Regions from separate parts of the Proteus hauseri genome, predicted to be linked through region 1. Evidence: predicted binding sites of a transcription regulator. Region 1 holds the regulator's gene; the other holds the start of a gene.
The links. The regulator sigma-54, encoded in region 1, starts transcription at its own class of promoters, with help from an activator protein. The targets are predictions, from matches to a motif close to GTTGGCACANNTTTCGCTNT.
Positions count from the first base shown of each region.

Region 2: the regulator sigma-54 is predicted to act here: its motif matches at 1,690-1,709, upstream of glnA (glutamate--ammonia ligase).

Region 1 covers NZ_CP026364.1:2,103,140-2,106,576, reverse strand. Annotated here, with positions in the region: gene lptB (LPS export ABC transporter ATP-binding protein) at 1-370, shown strand, start outside; gene rpoN (RNA polymerase factor sigma-54) at 431-1,924, shown strand; gene hpf (ribosome hibernation promoting factor) at 1,948-2,235, shown strand; gene ptsN (PTS IIA-like nitrogen regulatory protein PtsN) at 2,391-2,858, shown strand; gene rapZ (RNase adapter RapZ) at 2,939-3,437, shown strand, end outside.
Region 2 covers NZ_CP026364.1:1,304,986-1,308,422, reverse strand. Annotated here, with positions in the region: gene glnL (nitrogen regulation protein NR(II)) at 1-14, opposite strand, end outside; gene glnA (glutamate--ammonia ligase) at 199-1,608, opposite strand; gene typA (ribosome-dependent GTPase TypA) at 1,967-3,437, shown strand, end outside.

The DNA.
Region 1 (3,437 bases):
GGAGCTGCTTGAAGAGTTCAACGTCAGTCATTTACGTAATAGCTTAGGTCAGTCATTATCAGGTGGTGAACGTCGTCGTGTTGAGATTGCTCGTGCATTAGCCGCAAATCCTAAGTTTATTTTATTAGATGAACCTTTTGCGGGTGTTGACCCAATTTCGGTATTGGATATCAAGAAGATAATCCAACATCTACGTGATTATGGCTTAGGTGTTCTTATCACCGATCATAATGTTCGTGAAACCTTAGATGTTTGTGAACGTGCCTATATCGTTAGCCAAGGCCATCTTATTGCTCATGGTTCGCCAGAAGAAATTCTTGAAAATGAGCAAGTTAAACGTGTTTATTTAGGTGAGGGCTTTCGTCTATAACGCTTAATTTCGCTTTTGCTCAGTCAAGGATGACAACATTAAAGGATTTATCACATCACTATGAAACAAAGTCTGCAACTTCGTCTTAGTCAGCAATTGGCGATGACGCCACAGCTACAACAGGCTATCCGTTTGTTGCAACTTTCTACGCTTGAATTACAACAAGAAATTCAGCAAGCGCTTGAATCAAATCCTCTTCTAGAGCAAGACGAAGATCAAGACGATCACAACCAAAATGATGAAGATTACACCGATAATCTCTCTGATCACCACATTGAAAATAGCACCGACAACGAAAGCGAACATGAAACGCAAGAGCTCGATACATTAGATGCGTTAGAACAAAAAGATATGCCAGAAGATCTTCCCTTAGATACACAATGGGAAGAGATATACACCGCAGGCACACCATCGGGCACAAGTAGTGACTATGGTGATGATGAGCTGCCACTTTATCAAGGTGAAACAACCGCATCACTGCAAGATTATCTTACGTGGCAAGCTGATTTAACTCCCTTTACAGAGACAGACAGAGCTATTGCTATTGCCATTATTGATGCTGTAGACGAAACCGGTTATTTAACTGTTTCAGCGGATGACATATTGTCTGGAATGGGCGATGATGAGTTAGAGCTCGATGAAATTGAAGCAGTCCTAAAACGTGTCCAACGATTTGATCCTATTGGCGTTGCTGCTCGTGATTTAAAAGAGTGCTTGTTAATTCAGCTTTCTGCATTAGCAACAGATACTCCTTATCTTAAAGAAACGAAGCTAGTTATCGAACACCATTTAGAGTTGTTAGGTAATAGAGATTTTCGCCAGCTCATGCGTCAAACAAAATTGCGAGAAGAGACACTAAAATCTGTTATTGATATGATTCAATCTCTTGATCCAAAGCCGGGTCTTAGCATTGATACTGGTGAGTCGGAGTATGTTATTCCAGATGTACTGGTAAAAAAATCAGGTGAACACTGGCAAGTTGAGTTAAATACAGATAGCATTCCTCGCTTACGAATAAATGAGACCTATGCCGCATTTGGGTTATCGGCGCAAAATGAGAGCGATGGAAAATTTATTCGTGATAATTTACAAGAAGCCAAATGGCTGATAAAAAGTTTAGAAAGTCGTAATGAGACATTATTAAAAGTCGCTCATTGCATTGTTGACACACAGCAGGCATTTTTCGAATTAGGTGATGAGCATATGAAACCGTTAGTTTTAGCCGACATTGCTGAACAGGTTGAAATGCATGAATCAACTATTTCTCGCGTGACAACACAGAAGTTTCTGCATTGTCCAAGAGGAATTTTCGAATTGAAGTATTTTTTCTCTAGCCATGTGAATACTGATAGCGGAGGCGAAGCCTCTTCCACAGCAATCCGGGCTTTAGTGAAGAAACTAATCGCAGCAGAAAACCCAGCGAAACCACTAAGTGATAGTAAACTGGCTAATATGCTCGCTGAGCTTGGTATACAAGTTGCTCGACGAACTGTTGCGAAATATAGAGAGTCATTATCCATCCCGCCATCAAACCAACGTAAAGAGTTAGTTTGAGCATAACTGAGAAGGAAGACACTATGGAACTTCAAATCACGGGTCATAATATTGAATTAACCGATGCTCTGCGTGACACTGTAAAAGCAAAAAGCGCTAAATTACCTCAGTTCTTTGACAAAATTAACAACATTCAGGTTATCCTGAAAGTCGAGAAAGTGAACAAAATCGCGGAAGCGACCATTCAAGTTAATGGCGGTGAATTACATGCCTCTGCAGAAGCAGATGATATGTACGCAGCAATTGATGGATTAATGGACAAACTGGCTCGTCAATTAACCAAACACAAAGATAAACTGAGACAACATTAATTCATTTCCCATTGTAAAATGGGAATACAATCGGCAATGTTACTGCGTTGTTTACGCTGAGTTTGCCATATTAAAAACGACGCCAAATTAATCAGTAACAAAAAACCAGATGTCACTTTGTGGCATCTGGTTTGCTGGTCTAAGTGAATAAGACAATGAACAACGATACAAAAATGAAAATTAGTGACGTTCTTTCTCTGACATGTACCCATAACGATGTACATTGCACGAGTAAAAAACGCGCTTTGGAAATTATCAGTGAATTAGCTGCTACTGAGCTTAATTTGCCAGAAACGCTGATATTTGAAGCCTTACTGACTCGCGAAAAAGTGGGTACAACAGGGATCGGTGGTGGCTTAGCTATCCCTCATGGGCGAATTGAAAGTGATCGAGCAGACCGTGTCGTTGGTGTGTTTCTTCACCTAAACGAACCTATTGCTTTTGACGCTATTGATAATCAACCTGTTGATTTGTTGTTCGCATTACTCGTTCCTGCAACACAGTGCAAGGAACATTTACACACACTGTCTTTAATTGCCAAACAGTTAGCGGATAAAAATTTATGTCGCCAACTACGCTCCGCACAAAGTGATGAAGAGCTTTATCAGATTGTCACAGAATAGACCCACAAGGTTTATTAGGAAGCGAAAAGCATACAGTGGGATGATATTCATCACTGGGAAATTTTAAGGGGAGCTACCTCATGGTGCTGATGATAGTCAGCGGACGCTCTGGTTCAGGTAAGTCAGTCGCTTTGCGTGCGCTTGAAGATATGGGATTTTATTGCGTAGATAACTTACCCGTTGATCTGTTACCTGAGCTTGCGAAAACGCTGGCGGAACGTGATGCTTCTGCTGCCGCAGTCAGTATTGATGTTCGTAATATGCCTGAATCGCCGGAGATCTTTGAAAAAGCGCTGGAAAGTTTACCCGCTGAATATTCTCCACAGCTGTTATTTTTAGATGCTGACAGAAACACCTTGATCCGTCGTTATAGTGATACACGACGCCTTCACCCTCTTTCGACCAAGAACCTTTCTTTGGAAGTGGCGATAGATACGGAAAGTGATCTGTTAGAGCCACTGCGATCACGTGCTGATCTTATCATCGATACCTCTGAAATGTCTGTTCATGAGTTAGCTGAAATGCTACGTACCCGCTTATTAGGTAAACGTGAACGTGAACTGACTATGGTGTTTGAAT
Region 2 (3,437 bases), 800 kb from region 1:
TTTGCCGTTTCCATATTGAATACCCCATTGCACCATTTTAGTGCATCTTACCTTTTTTTTTATAAATGAACAGATGCGTAAGCGAACTGACCGACTCCTTAAGTGGGAGAAAAGTGCCCATCCGAAGATGGGCAAAATAGCTTCACGGCAACAAAAAATCATTATCTACAGCAATGCATTAAATGTAATGCAAAAAGTTTAAGCACTGTAATACATTTCGAATTCAAGAGGATGTGGCGCCATACGAACACGCTGAACGTCAGTACGTAAAAGCGCTAAATAGGCATCAATTGAGTCATTAGTGAATACACCACCATGAGTTAAGAATTCACGGTCTGCATCTAATGCATTCAGTGCTTCTTCTAATGAACCCGCTACTGTTGGGATCTCTTTTGCCTCTTCTGGCGGTAAGTCATAGAGGTTTTTATCCATAGCATCACCTGGGTGAATTTTATTGGTAATGCCATCAAGACCTGCCATTAACTGAGCAGCAAAAGCAAGATAAGGGTTCGCGAGTGGATCTGGGAAACGTACTTCAATACGACGCGCTTTCATGCTGGCAACAACTGGGATACGAATAGACGCTGAGCGGTTACGTGCAGAGTAAGCCAGCATAACAGGTGCTTCAAAACCCGGAACTAAGCGTTTGTATGAGTTGGTTGTCGGGTTGGTAAACGCATTTAATGCGCGAGCATGTTTGATAATGCCGCCAATGTAGTACAGCGCCATTTCAGATAATCCGCCGTATTTGTCACCCGCAAATAGATTGGTTCCATTTTTAGACAGTGACATATGGCAGTGCATACCTGAACCGTTATCACCCACAAGTGGTTTTGGCATAAAGGTCGCCGTTTTGCCAAATACGTGAGCAACGTTTTGTACTACGTATTTATAAATTTGGGTTTCATCTGCTTTTTTGGTCATGGTATTAAAACGTGTTGCGACCTCGTTTTGACCTGCCGTTGCGACTTCGTGGTGATGAGCTTCAACCACTAATCCCATCTCTTCCATAATGTTACACATGGTAGAGCGAATATCTTGAGATGAATCAACGGGTGGTAATGGGAAATAACCCCCTTTTACCATAGGACGATGGCCTTTGTTACCATCTTCATATTTGGTATTGGTGTTCCATGCTGCTTCAATGTCATTGATAGCGTATGACGCGCCTGAAATATCATTTTTAAAACGAATATCATCAAATAAGAAGAATTCAGGTTCTGGCCCAAATAAAACAGTGTCGGCGATACCGCTTGATTTTAGGTAATCTTCAGCTCGTTTTGAGATAGAACGAGGGTCGCGATCATAACCTTGCATTGTGCCTGGTTCTAATACATCACAACGAATAATCAGTGTTGGATCTTGAAAAAATGGGTCAAGCATTGCTGTAGAAGCATCAGGCATCAGTACCATGTCTGATTCGTTAATGCCTTTCCAACCGCCAATAGAAGATCCATCGAACATTTTTCCTTCTTCAAAGAAATCATCGTTAACCTGATGGGCAGGAATAGTCAGATGTTGTTCTTTGCCGCGGGTATCAGTAAAACGTAAGTCAATATATCTAACTTTATGTTCTTCAATCATGGATAATACATGTTCAAGGGACATATAAACTCTCCTGGCGAGTGGTTTTATTTAGTGCAGTGGCCTTACACATTTTTTGGTGAATTGTTTGCTCACCAAAATACTATTGCGAAAACCATGCCAACTTATATAAAAAGGGATATATACTGTATTCATGAAGTTTAGTGTAGAATACCTCATGTGATTTTTTAATTATTGCACAATACTGGTGCAAATTAAGCCTAATTGAGCGCACTGTTTTGGTGCAATCATGTAATGCCACTAAATTCTGAGGCGTGAAAAGGATCACAATTCAATTAATTGCATATTGTTAAGCAATCATTATTGTGATCTTGTTTAGTCTCTCGTCTAAAGCGTGTACAATAACGCGCTTATTTCTACAATGCCTGAGGCAAATTTTGTGATCGAAAACTTGCGTAATATCGCCATCATCGCCCACGTTGACCATGGTAAAACTACTATCGTCGATAAATTACTACAGCAGTCCGGTACGTTCGGTGAACGTGAGACGCTGGCTGAGCGCGTGATGGATTCAAATGATCTCGAAAGAGAGCGCGGAATTACTATTCTTGCGAAAAATACAGCGATTAAATGGAATGACTATCGTATCAATATCGTAGATACCCCAGGACACGCCGATTTCGGTGGTGAGGTAGAACGTGTTATGTCTATGGTAGACTGCGTTCTATTGCTGGTTGACGCGATGGATGGCCCAATGCCACAAACTCGTTTTGTGACACAAAAAGCGTTTGCTAACAACTTAAAACCTATCGTTGTTATCAATAAAGTTGACCGCCCTGGTGCGCGTCCAGACTGGGTTGTTGATCAGGTATTTGACCTGTTCGTTAACCTTGGTGCGACCGACGAACAACTTGATTTCCCTATCATTTATGCATCTGCATTAAATGGTATTGCGGGAACAGATTATAATGACATGGCTGAAGATATGACTCCGTTATATGAAGCTATTGTCAAATATGTAGAGCCACCGAAAGTGGATCTGGATGGTACATTCCAGATGCAAATTTCTCAGTTGGACTACAACAACTATATGGGCGTTATCGGTATCGGCCGTATTAAGCGTGGTAAGGTTAAACCTAACCAACAAGTCACTATCATTGATAGTGAAGGTAAAACCCGTAACGGTAAAGTCGGTAAAGTGTTAGGTCATCTTGGCTTAGAGCGTATCGAAGTTGAAGTTGCTGAAGCAGGCGATATCATCGCAATTACTGGTTTAGGTGAACTGAATATTTCAGATACTATTTGCGAAACAGGTGCTGTTGAAGCGCTGCCTGCATTAGCCGTTGATGAACCAACAGTTAGCATGTATTTCTGTGTTAACACCTCACCTTTCTGTGGTCGTGAAGGTAAATTCGTGACTTCTCGTCAGATTTTAGATCGTCTGAAGAAAGAGTTAGTTCATAACGTTGCACTACGCGTAGAAGAAACTGAAGATCCAGATGCATTCCGTGTATCAGGTCGTGGTGAGCTTCACCTGTCAGTTCTGATTGAAAATATGCGTCGTGAAGGTTTCGAATTAGGTGTATCTCGCCCTAAAGTTATCTTCCGTGATATCGACGGTCGTAAACAAGAGCCTTTTGAACAAGTTACTATCGACATTGAAGAACAGCACCAAGGTGATGTGATGCAAGCGATGGGTGAACGTAAAGGCGAAATGCGTGATATGCAACCAGATGGTAAAGGTCGTGTACGTTTAGACTACATTATCCCTAGCCGTGGTCTGATTGGTTTCCGTACTGAATTTATGACAATGACATCAGGTACTGGTTTACTGTATGCAACATTCAGTCATTATGATGATGTTCGTCCGGGTGAAATCGGTCGCCGTAATA